Regions from separate parts of the Serratia sp. Ae19-1 genome, predicted to be linked through region 3. Evidence: predicted binding sites of a transcription regulator. Region 3 holds the regulator's gene; each other region holds the start of a gene.
What was found. Region 3 encodes CRP, which controls carbon source genes, mostly activating them, when cyclic AMP is high. Its sites were predicted from a motif close to ATGTGANNNNNNTCACAT; they were not measured.
Positions count from the first base shown of each region.

Region 1: the regulator CRP is predicted to act here: its motif matches at 1,513-1,530, upstream of AAIE04_RS03435 (ABC-F family ATPase).
Region 2: the regulator CRP is predicted to act here: its motif matches at 2,205-2,222, upstream of AAIE04_RS07835 (PTS mannitol transporter subunit IICBA).

Region 1 covers NZ_JBCHWD010000001.1:688,468-692,656, forward strand. Annotated here, with positions in the region: gene AAIE04_RS03425 (hypothetical protein) at 1-348, opposite strand, end outside; gene AAIE04_RS03430 (alpha/beta hydrolase family protein) at 440-1,351, shown strand; gene AAIE04_RS03435 (ABC-F family ATPase) at 1,556-3,148, shown strand; gene moeB (molybdopterin-synthase adenylyltransferase MoeB) at 3,200-3,955, opposite strand; gene moeA (molybdopterin molybdotransferase MoeA) at 3,958-4,189, opposite strand, start outside.
Region 2 covers NZ_JBCHWD010000002.1:528,974-533,162, reverse strand. Annotated here, with positions in the region: gene AAIE04_RS07845 (Fic family protein) at 1-1,055, opposite strand, end outside; gene AAIE04_RS07840 (DUF3053 domain-containing protein) at 1,207-1,926, shown strand; gene AAIE04_RS07835 (PTS mannitol transporter subunit IICBA) at 2,471-4,189, shown strand, end outside.
Region 3 covers NZ_JBCHWD010000002.1:951,821-956,009, reverse strand. Annotated here, with positions in the region: gene AAIE04_RS09775 (phosphoribulokinase) at 94-963, shown strand; gene AAIE04_RS09770 (OsmC family protein) at 1,002-1,409, opposite strand; gene crp (cAMP-activated global transcriptional regulator CRP) at 1,792-2,424, shown strand; gene AAIE04_RS09760 (YccS/YhfK family putative transporter) at 2,474-4,189, shown strand, end outside.

The sequences.
Region 1 (4,189 bases), on a different contig from region 3:
GAAGCGTTGGCTGCGGCCGGTATCGCGCAGGGCGAAGGGGCCGGCGACGCCGCGCAGCAGGTAGATAAAGGTGATGATAAACAGCGCGGGCCGCAGCAGCGGCAGCGGCGCGATCAGCCCGGCGCCGGACAGTGCGTACAGAGCCCAAATAAACAGCACCAGCGCGATACCGGCGGTGACGACGGCCGGGAACTTTTTACCGGCTTCCGCCGCCTTAATGAAGCGATCGCCGGCGCCGCACAGCCGATAGCCGCGCGGCCCGGCGGCGATCACCCAAATATGCAGCAGGGCGGCGATGGCGCTCAGCGCAGCGCCGATCAACAGCGCGGTGTTATAGAGGTGTGGCATGGTAGGGCTTCCCTGTCAGCAGAGTGGTTGGCATGAAGCGTAGACCAGAAAAGACGAATTAACCGAACGCAACAGGGAAGAGGAGCACGTGATGAGAGTGGCGACAGGCATGCTGAGCGTATTGGCGCTGTGGAGCGGGCTGGCGATAGCGCAATCTGCGGCGCTGACGCTGCCGCGGGAAGACAAATCGAGCATTCGTTACTATCTGGATGCCGCCGTGCCAGGGAAGACGTCACCGGCGCTGCTGGTGATCCTGCAAGGCTCGGATTGCAACAGCGTGCGGCATATTCGTCTGGTCGCGCCAATGCGGCAGGTGTTACCGGCCGCAGACCTGCTGACGGTGGAGAAATACGGCATCGACGACCGGTTGCCGTACAGCGAAGACGTGCCGCGGTGGGATTGTCCGGACGCTTTCGTGCAGCGCGACACGCCGCAGCAGCGGGTGAGCGATGTCACCCAGGTGCTGCAGACGGTGATTAAGCAAAACGGCTATCGACAGGTTGCGGTGCTGGGGGGCAGCGAAGGGGCGGTGATCGCCAATCTGGTGACGGCCTCCTCGGGCCGGATTGACGCCACCCTGGCGTTCAGCGGTGGCGGACGATGGTTCATCGACGACGTGCGCCACAGCGCCGCCAGCGCGCCGGCGGAAGAGAAAGCCGGGCTGAACGCATTTTTACAGCAGGTGCTGACGGCGCCGCCGTTCACCCTGAACGCCAGCGATCATGGCTATGGCTGGTGGCACGGCATGCTGAGCATCGATCAGCTCGCCACCCTGCGAAGCATCAAGACGCCGGTGCTGATCGTTCAGGGCGAGCGGGATCGCGCCGTTTCACCGGGGGCAGTCGGGAAAATGATCGCCGAGCTGCGGGCCGCAGGCAAAACGAATATCACCTACCTTAATTATTCGGCATTGGACCATGTGATGCGGCGCGAGAACGGCGACAGCGAGATGACGCGGGTGGTGGCGGATATGCGCGTGTGGCTGGAGCAGCAGCTGCGTTGAGCGGCCATGCCACTCACAAATATTCTTGCTAATCAGGCGGTGCGCTCGTTGGGGCGTTTCGCCTGGGTATTTTCCGCTAAACCGCCTGCGGGCGGATGTGCCCGCAACCGCTCAAAATGTCACCGAAACTTCCCGCGATCTCTGCACCCCGTTGTGGCATAATGCGCGCCAAATCACATTCCCTATGTATAAAGAGCGAGCGCTGTGTTAAGCACTAACAACATCACCATGCAGTTCGGCAGTAAGCCGCTGTTTGAAAACATCTCTGTCAAATTCGGCGGCGGCAACCGTTACGGCCTGATCGGCGCCAACGGCTGCGGCAAGTCCACCTTTATGAAAATCCTCGGCGGCGATCTGGCACCGAGCGGCGGCAACGTGTTCCTCGATCCGAACGAGCGCCTGGGTAAACTGCGTCAGGACCAGTTCGCCTTCGAGCAGTACAGCGTGCTGGACACCGTGATCATGGGCCACACCGAACTATGGGCGGTGAAGGAAGAGCGCGACCGCATCTACGCCTTGGCGGAGATGAGCGAAGAAGACGGCTATAAAGTGGCCGATCTGGAAGTGGCCTACGGCGAAATGGACGGCTACAGCGCCGAAGCGCGTGCCGGCGAACTGCTGCTCGGCGTTGGCATCCCGGTGGAACAACACTACGGTCCGATGAGCGAAATCGCGCCAGGCTGGAAACTGCGCGTGTTGCTGGCGCAGGCGCTGTTCTCCGATCCGGAAATCCTGCTGCTCGACGAACCGACCAACAACCTGGACATCGACACCATTCGCTGGCTGGAAAACGTGCTCAACGAGCGCAACAGCACCATGATCATCATTTCGCACGACCGTCACTTCCTGAACATGGTCTGCACCCACATGGCGGATCTGGACTACGGCGAACTGCGCGTTTATCCGGGCAACTACGACGAATACATGACCGCCGCCACTCAGGCGCGTGAGCGTCTGCTGGCGGACAACGCCAAGAAGAAGGCGCAGATCAATGAGCTGCAATCGTTCGTCAGCCGCTTCAGCGCCAACGCCTCCAAATCCAAGCAGGCCACCTCACGTGCCCGCCAGATCGACAAGATCCAGCTGGAAGAGGTGAAAGCCTCCAGCCGTCAGAACCCGTTCATCCGTTTCGAGCAGGACAAGAAGCTGTTCCGTAACGCGCTGGAAGTGGAGGCGCTCACCAAGGGCTTCGATGAAGGTCCGCTGTTCAACAAGCTAAACCTGATGGTGGAAGTGGGGGAGAAGGTCGCGGTGCTGGGCGCCAACGGCATCGGTAAAACCACCCTGCTGAAAACACTGGTGGGCGACGCGCAGCCGGACAGTGGCACCGTGAAGTGGTCGGAAAATGCCCGTATCGGTTACTACGCGCAGGATCACGAATACGAGTTCGACGACACCCTGAGCGTGTTCGACTGGATGAGCCAGTGGAAGCAGGAAAAAGACGACGAGCAGGCGGTGCGCAGCGTGCTGGGCCGTCTGCTGTTCAGCCAGGACGACATCAAGAAGAAAGTGAAGGTGTTGTCCGGTGGCGAGAAGGGCCGCATGCTGTTCGGCAAGCTGATGATGCAGCGCCCGAATATTCTGGTGATGGACGAACCGACCAACCACCTGGATATGGAATCCATCGAATCGCTGAACATGGCGCTGGAGATGTACGAAGGCACGCTGATCTTCGTCTCCCACGACCGTGAGTTCGTCAGCTCGCTGGCGACGCGCATTCTGGAGATCACCCCGAACAAGGTGATCGACTTTACCGGCAACTACGAAGACTATCTGCGCAGCCAGGGTATCGTGTAATCCTCACGGCAACGCATCAGGGCGGGAATTATCCCGCCCTTTTTTTATCCGTCATTTCCCGCCGCACACCTCGCAGTGCGGATCCTTTGGCAGTTTCATCTCCCGGAACTGCATGCTCATCGCATCGAACATCAACAGCTTGCCGCGCAGCGGCTGACCATAGTCGGCCAGCAGCTTGATGGCTTCCATCGCCTGCAGAGTGCCGATAGTGCCGACCAGCGGCGCCATCACGCCCGCTTCAACGCAGGTGAGGGCGCTGTCGCCGAACAATCGGCTCAGGCAGCGGTAGCAGGGTTCGCCCGGCTGATAGGTGAACACGCTGAGCTGGCCCTCCATGCGGATCGCCGCGCCGGAAACCAGCGGCTTGCGCTGCGCGTGGCACAGACGGTTCAGCGCATTGCGCGCCGCTACGTTGTCGGTGCAGTCCAGCACCAGATCGCAGGCGGCGATCTCTGCCGCGACTGCGTCATCTTCCAAACGACCGTCGATCGCGTCGATGCAGATATGCGGGTTGATGGCGCTCAGTTCCTGCCTGGCCGAGGCGACCTTGCTCATGCCGATGCGATCGTCGCGGTGCAGGATCTGGCGCTGCAGGTTGGAGAGCGAGACGGTGTCGAAATCCACCAGCACCAGATGGCCGACGCCGGCCGCCGCCAGGTAAGGCGCGGCGGCGCAGCCCAGCCCGCCCAGCCCGGCGATCAGCACGCGGGCGGCCTTCAGTTTCTCCTGGCCGTCGAAGTCAAAGCCGCGCAGCACGATCTGGCGGTTGTAGCGCAGCGCTTCGGCGTCGGTCAGTTCCGGCAGCATGTTCAGCTCCTCAGCAGGGCGTTGAACGGCTCAATCTCCACCGTTTCACCCGCTGCCACTGAACCGCGTTCGCGCTCCAGCACGATGAAACAGTTGCCCTGGCTGTAGGAGCTGAACACGTGCGAACCCTGGTGTCCGGTGGTGCTCACCTCCAGTTCGCCCGCGGCGTTGCTGCTGAACACGCCGCGCTGGAAGTCGAGGCGGCCCGGCGATTTCTTCAGCGGCGTCAGTACC
Region 2 (4,189 bases), 420 kb from region 3:
TGGCGTAACTGTTTGATACCGGCTGCGGTCAAGCGATAGCGTTGTAAACGGCTCTTGGGCTTATCCGGTAACGTCATTTCAATCCAACCGGCATTCAAGGCCGGTTGGAGATAGCGTTCGCGGAAAGATTTTCGATCCTGCAACTGTAGAACATTCTGGAGTGCTTCTCGCGACATCTCACCTTGCAGCGCCGCCAGCAAGTCATCGACTTGGGGGGTGACTTGGGGGGTGACTTGGGGGGTAATACTCAGCTCAAGCGCTTTTAGAATCATTTCCAGCATGAATTCAACGAAGGGTGAACAATCGGTTTTTTGGTTGCTGGCATTCAGCGCTTGGTAATATCCGGACTGGTTATCATGCACCAGGCTCTCAACCGGCACGTTGGCGAACAAAGGATCCCAGCGTGACAAAATCAGCGTTTGCCACAACCGTCCCATGCGGCCGTTTCCATCGGCAAACGGGTGGATGAATTCGAATTCATAGTGAAATACACAGCTGCCGATCAGCGGTGGCAGATCGGTTTGTTGCAGCCAGATGAGCAGTTGGCGGATCAGCAACGGTACGCGTTCCGCCGGGGGAGCCATATGGATCACGACGTTGCCGTTCATCACGCCGACGCCGCTCTGACGATAGCGGCCGGCATCAGGTAGCAAGCTGTTCATCAGCATCCCATGTGCGGCAAGCAGATCGCGTTCATTTTCGGGATGCCAATGATTCAGGTTGGTATAGCAATGGATGGCATTCATCGCTTCCTGAACGTCTCGCGGAGGGGCGATGACGCGTTTACCTGCGATGATAGCGGTGATCTGCTCTTCGCTCAGGGTATTGCCTTCGATCGCCAACGAACCTTGAATGGTACGGATCCGATTGATGCGCCTTAGCCGCAACGCATGCTCTTGTTCCGCTTGCATTGTCAAACGGGCCAACGCTGCCCCTACGTCTGTCGCCAGATGCAGAATGGAGGGGGTGATGGTCAACGGCGGTTGATAAGAGGACATGAGCAAGTTGGCCCGGCGATAAACGTTGGAAAAGTGTACCATGCGTACGTGGTACACGCAGTACGCCGTTTTTAACCAGACAATGTTCACCGCAAGCGGAATCGCGTATCGGAACGCCGCCAGTTGATCTATTCTTATAGGCGCACGGAGTGCGGAAAAAGGGGCGGAGTCCAATGAAAAAGCAGGTTTATAACAGGAGTTATGTCACATGGCGGTAGGGATCCAGAGCAGAGTTTTCGCGCGTTGGTTGGCACCGGTATTGGCATTGTTGGTGGTCATGCAATTGACCGCCTGCGGCGATAAAGAGCCGGAACAGCGCAAAGCATTCATTGATTACTTACAGAATACCGTGATGCGCAGCGGGGCGAACATCCCCACGCTGAGCGAAGACCAGAAACAGAAGTTCGGCAACTATGCCGGCGATTATGCGATTTTGGTCGGTTTTTCCCAGCAGTTGTCCAAATCGGTCGGCGCCAGCCTGACGCCGGCGCTGGACCAGATTAACCAGATCCGCACCGCGCAGGACTACCTGAACAAACGCGACGCGCTGCAGCAATCGGTCGGAGCATTGAACCTGCTGGGCCAGCAGATCCAGTCCGCCAAATCGCAGGCGGATACCGCCCGTGCGGCGCTGAAGCAGCCCGACGATCTGAAGGCGGTGTACAACCAGGCCTATGACAAGATCGTCACCGCGCCGGCCAACGCCCTGATGCCGGCGATCCCGACCACCGCCAGCTTCGTGCAGGATCTGGTGCAGGTTGGCGATTTCCTGCAGAGCCAGGGCAATCAGGTCAGCTTTAACAACAACGGCGTGCAGTTCCGCACCGCGCAACAGGTGGCGCAATACAACACCATGATGTCGAATCTGGTGGCTAAACAGCAGAACCTGGTGAACGCGCAGAAAACCATTCAAAGCGTGACGCAATAACGCCCCCGCGCACGAGAGACAGGCCGGCATTGCCGGCCTGTTTTATTTCCCCCCTCAGCGTTTCCAATAACTTGCTGGCTTATTGCGCAGGCTTCTGTACTACACTTCAATTAATCCATTCATTAGGCAATGTAGTTTTCTTTCACTCATCACTTCGCTAGTTCCCGGCGGGATGAGTGCTCACAGGGAAGATCAAACAGCGCGTTGTTATCGGGCGCGGCGGCCAAAAATAAATTGTGATGTTTGTCACAATTTAAAAACAAAACACCAAGTTAAAAATGTGATGCGCATCACTTTATTGCGGGTTTTAAGGCGATTTCTTTCTCACTGTGCTTTTTTTACACGCCATAATTGTGATCAGCATCACTATAAGTGGTGGTTTGTTGGGGTGTTGTATGTGATTTGTATCACAAAAAATTCGTGAAGTTCGCGTGACAAAAACAGCGTGATAGAGTCCGTTTCGCATACAGCGGCAACACGGCTGGATCGTCACAACAATAATCACGCGCTCTATTGTCAGCGCGTAACAATAGGGGTGTGTTTTATGTTTTCACCAGACATCAAGGTTAAAGTGCAAAACTTTGGCCGCTTCCTGAGCAACATGGTGATGCCCAACATCGGCGCCTTTATCGCCTGGGGGATTATCACCGCACTGTTCATTCCAACCGGCTGGCTGCCGAATGAAACCTTAGCCAAGCTGGTCGGCCCGATGATCACCTACCTGCTGCCGTTGCTGATCGGCTACACCGGCGGGCGACTGGTAGGCGGCGATCGCGGCGGCGTAGTCGGCGCCATCACCACCATGGGCGTCATCGTCGGCGCCGACATGCCGATGTTCCTCGGCGCGATGATCGCCGGCCCGCTGGGCGGCTGGGCTATCAAGCACTTCGACCGCTGGGTGGACGGCAAGATCAAAAGCGGCTTTGAAATGCTGGTGAACAACTTCTCCGCCGGCATCATCGGCATGCTGCTGGCGATCCTGGCCTTCCTGGGCATCGGGCCGCTGGTGGAGGTGCTCTCCAAACTGCTGGCGGCGGGCGTGCACGTGATGGTGACGAACAACCTGCTGCCGTTGGCGTCCATCTTCGTTGAACCGGCGAAAATCCTGTTCCTGAACAACGCCATCAACCACGGCATCTTCTCGCCGCTGGGCATTCAGCAGGCCACGGAAGCCGGCAAGTCGGTATTCTTCCTGATTGAAGCCAACCCAGGCCCGGGCATGGGCGTGCTGATGGCCTACATGTTCTTTGGCCGCGGCAGCGCCAAGCAATCCGCCGGCGGTGCAGCGATCATTCACTTCCTGGGCGGCATCCACGAAATCTACTTCCCGTACGTGCTGATGAACCCACGTCTGCTGCTGGCGGTGATCCTGGGCGGCATGACCGGCGTCTTTACCCTGACGATGCTGAACGGTGGCCTGGTGTCTCCGGCTTCCCCTGGGTCGATTCTGGCGGTGCTGGCGATGACCCCGAAAGGCGCCTATTTCGCCAACATTGCGGCGGTGTTCGCAGCCTTTGCCGTCTCCTTCGTGGTGTCCGCTTTCCTGCTGAAAACCTCCAAGGTGAAAGAGGATGATGATCTGGAAGCCGCGACCCGTCGCGTGCAAGAGATGAAATCGCAGTCCAAGGGCGGCGCGGCCGCGCCGTCGGCGGTCGATGGCGATCTGAGCACCGTGCGCAAAATCATCGTCGCCTGCGATGCGGGCATGGGCTCCAGCGCCATGGGCGCCGGGGTGCTGCGCAAGAAAGTGGCCGACGCCGGGCTGAAGAACATCTCGGTGACCAACAGCGCCATCAACAGTCTGCCGGACGATGTGGACCTGGTGATCACCCACCGCGATCTGACAGAACGCGCGATGCGCCATGCGCCGCAGGCCCAGCACATTTCACTGACCAACTTCCTCGACAGCAAGCTGTATGGCGATCTGGTCGAGCGTTTGCTGGCGGTGAATACCGCTGCCGCAGCGGCCCCGCAGAGCGGCGCGCACGCGGCTGCAGAGGCCGGCGAACAGGGGCTGTTCAAGCTAAGCGAGAGCAACGTGTTCCTCAACCTGCAGGTCAGCGACAAAGAGCAGGCGATCCGTTTCGCCGGCGAGCAGCTGGTGAAGGGCGGCTACGTTGAGCCGGAATACGTGCCGGCGATGCTGGAGCGCGAAAAGCTCACGTCCACCTACTTGGGCGAGTCGATCGCCGTGCCGCACGGCACCATCGAGGCTAAAGACCGGGTGCTGCGTACCGGCGTGGTGTTCTGCCAATACCCGCAG
Region 3 (4,189 bases):
AGCGCGCACCATTTTTTCCTGACATAGAGAGCGTCAACAAGAGCCACAATAATCCCCTGACGCCGGCGCATTCAACACGGAGTGACAACCACCATGTCTGCCAAACATCCCGTTATCGCGGTGACCGGTTCCAGCGGCGCCGGCACCACCACCACCAGCGTGGCGTTCCGCAAAATCTTCCAGCAGCTCAACATTCGCGCCGCCGAGCTGGAGGGCGACAGTTTCCACCGCTATACCCGGCCGGAGATGGACGCGGCGATCCGCAAGGCGCGCGATCTGGGCAGACACATCAGCTATTTCGGCCCCGAGGCCAACGACTTCGGCCTGCTGCAGCAAAGCTTTATCGACTACGGCAAGAACGGCACCGGCCGTTCGCGCAAGTACCTGCACACCTACGACGAAGCGGTGCCATACAATCAGGTGCCGGGCACCTTCACCCCGTGGGAGCCGCTGCCGGCGCCGACCGACGTGCTGTTCTACGAGGGGCTGCACGGCGGCGTGGTCACCGAGCACCATGACGTGGCCAAACATGTCGATCTGCTGGTCGGCGTGGTGCCGATCGTCAACCTGGAATGGATCCAGAAGCTGATCCGCGATACCGGCGAGCGCGGCCACTCCCGCGAAGCGGTAATGGATTCGGTGGTGCGTTCGATGGAAGACTACATCAACTACATCACGCCGCAGTTCTCGCGCACCCACATCAACTTCCAGCGCGTGCCGACGGTGGACACCTCCAACCCGTTCGCCGCCAAGGCCATTCCGTCACTGGATGAAAGCTTCGTGGTGATCCACTTCCGCGGGCTGGATCAGATAGACTTCCCCTATTTGCTGGCGATGCTGCAAGGATCGTTTATTTCGCACATCAATACGCTGGTGGTGCCGGGCGGCAAGATGGGGTTGGCGATGGAGCTGATCATGGCGCCGCTGGTGCAGCGGCTGCTGGAAGGCAAGAAGATCGAATAAGCGCGTTGAGCGCGGCGGCTGGCCGCGCTCCGTCTCGATTACGCCGGCTGGCGGATCTCGAAGCTGTGGGTCACCGTAGCGGCTTTGTTGAGCATCAGCGCCACCGAGCAGTATTTCTCCGCCGACAGGTTCACCGCACGCTCTACGATCTTGTCGGTCAGATCCTGACCGGTGACGATGAAGTGCAGGTTGATATGGGTGAACAGCCGCGGGGCTTCTTCGCGGCGCTCGGAGGTCAGCTTCACCTCGCAATCGCGCACGTCATTGCGCCCTTTTTGCAGGATGGACACCACGTCGATCGCGCTGCAGCCGCCTACCGACATCAGCACCATCTCCATCGGGCTGGGCGCTTTATCGCCGGCGTTGCCGTCCATCAGTACCTGATGGCCGGAGGCCGATTCACCCAAAAACGTTAACCCTTCCACCCATTTAACTCTTGCCTGCATTCTGGTCACTCCGGTTGATTTCTTAAAATCAGAGTACGCTTTCGCATAGAAACAGGCAACGTAACCTGATGCTAATCATGCTGAAGCGAGACAACACGAGACACCCGCCTTACTCTGTGCTACAAACAGAGCCGCAATAAATCTTTCCGGGACACTGCATTTCAGGGAAACGCCCAGAGAAAGGCTCCTTTACCGGTATGTTAACAGAATGTAGCTTGCAGCGCTTACGGCAAGTTAATATGCTAGAGCGACAGCGTATTTTTATGACACGCCTCAAAACTTGCCGGTAGCCCTCGCTCATAACAGCGGCTACAGGCGGGTTTTACAGGGAACTCTGACCCCTGTGACACAAGGCAGCGATAACAACAGAGGATAACAGCGAATGGTTCTCGGCAAACCGCAAACAGACCCTACTCTCGAATGGTTCCTGTCTCATTGCCATATCCACAAATATCCATCGAAGAGTACGCTGATTCACCAAGGTGAAAAGGCCGAAACGCTTTACTACATCGTGAAAGGCTCCGTCGCGGTGCTGATCAAGGATGAAGAAGGTAAAGAGATGATCTTGTCCTACCTCAACCAGGGGGATTTCATCGGCGAGCTCGGATTGTTCGAAGAGGGCCAGGAGCGCAGCGCCTGGGTTCGCGCGAAAACCGCCTGTGAAGTGGCCGAAATTTCCTACAAGAAATTCCGCCAGCTGATCCAGGTGAACCCGGACATCCTGATGCGTCTGTCCGCCCAAATGGCGAGCCGCCTGCAGGTCACTTCCGAAAAAGTGGGCAACCTCGCCTTCCTGGACGTTACCGGCCGCATCGCGCAAACCTTGCTGAATCTGGCGAAGCAACCCGACGCCATGACTCACCCGGACGGCATGCAGATCAAAATCACCCGTCAGGAAATCGGCCAGATCGTCGGCTGCTCGCGCGAAACCGTTGGCCGTATTCTGAAAATGCTGGAAGACCAAAATCTGATTTCCGCCCACGGCAAAACCATTGTCGTCTACGGCACCCGTTAATCCCTGAAAAAACGGCGCAATCTGCGCCGTTTTTTATCTGCTCGCTGCCATGTGGCGTCGTCTGATCTACCACCCGGAAGTCAATTACGCACTGCGACAAACGCTGGTGTTGTGCTTGCCGGTGCTGTTCGGCCTGCTGATCGGCCAACTGCAGCTCGGCCTGATGTTCTCTCTGGTGCCCGCCTGCTGCAATATCGCCGGTCTCGACACGCCGCATAAGCGCTTCTTTAAACGGCTGATCGTCGGCGGTGCGCTGTTCGCCCTCAGCAGCCTGCTGCTGCAACAGGCCCTGCTGTGGCATCTGCCGCTGCCGGCACTGATGCTGGGTCTGGCGCTGTTGCTCGGCGTCACTGGCGAAATCAGCCCGCTGCACGCCCGGCTGTTGCCGGCGGCGCTGGTGGCCGCCATCTTCGCTCTCAGCATGGCCGGCACGGTACCAATCTGGCAGGCGCCGTTGTTGTACGTCATCGGCACCGCCTGGTACGGCTTATTCACCTGGTTCTGGTTCAAACTGTGGAAAGAGCAGCCAATGCGCGAGACGTTGAGCCAGCTTTATCTGGAACTGGCGGACTACTTCGAAGCCAAGTATTCGCTGCTGACCCAACACACCGACCCGCAAACCGCGCTGCCGCCGCTGCTGGTGCGCCAGCAAAAGGTGATGGATCTGATCAGCCTACTGTACCAACAGCTTAATTTCCTGCCGCACGCCAACAACCTCGATCAAAAGCGCCTGCAGCGCGCCTTTCAGGTGGCGATGGACCTGCAGGAGCACATCACCGTCAGCCTGCATCTGCCGGAAGAAGTGCAGAAGCTGATGGAGCAGAGCCAGGCCGAAGCAATCATTCGCCGCAACGCCCAGGTGATCGCCGGCCGGCTGCGCGTGGTGGCGCACGATATTCTCTACCATCAACATTCGAAGCGCTTTTCCATGACGCACGAGCTGGCAGCGCTGGAAAAAATGGCGGCGCAGCATCCCGACAACCCGGTCGGCCAGTTTTGCTACTACCATTTCAGCCGCATCGCCCGCCTGCTGCGCACCCAGCACCCGCTGTACCGCCGCGATTTGATGCCCAGCCAGCACCGCCTGCCGTTTTGGCCGGCGTTGGCCAGCTACCTGTCGTTCAAATCCACCGCCCTGCGCAATGCCGCGCGGCTGGGGGTAACGCTGGCGGTCGGCAGCAGCCTGGGGGCGGTATTCAACCTGCCGAAGCCTTACTGGATCCTGCTCACCATCATGCTGGTGAGTCAAAACGGCTATAACGCCACCCGGGTGCGCATTCAGCACCGTGCGCTGGGCACGATCGCCGGCCTGTTGCTGGCGGCGGGTCTGCTGCAGCTGCAGTTACCGGAAGGGGAAACGCTGAGCATCATGCTGGTGATCACCCTGCTGGCCTACCTGGTTTCGCGCAAGAACTACGGGCTGTCGGTGATCGGCTTTACGGTCACGGCGGTTTACACCCTGCAGCTGCTGGCGCTGAACGGCTCGCATTTTCTGGTGCCGCGCCTGATCGATACGCTGATCGGCTGCGTGCTGGCGTTCGGCGGCACCATTTGGCTGTGGCCGCAGTGGCAAAGCGGGCTGCTGCGCAAAAATGCCCATCAGGCGCTGGAGAACGATCAGGCCGCGCTGCGGCTGATGCTGAAGCAACCCGAGCCGGACGCCGCCTCGCTGGCCTACGCCCGCATGCAGGTCAACCAGGCGCACAATGCGCTGTTCACCGCGCTCAATCAGGCGATGCAGGAACCGGGATTCGCCTCGAACTAT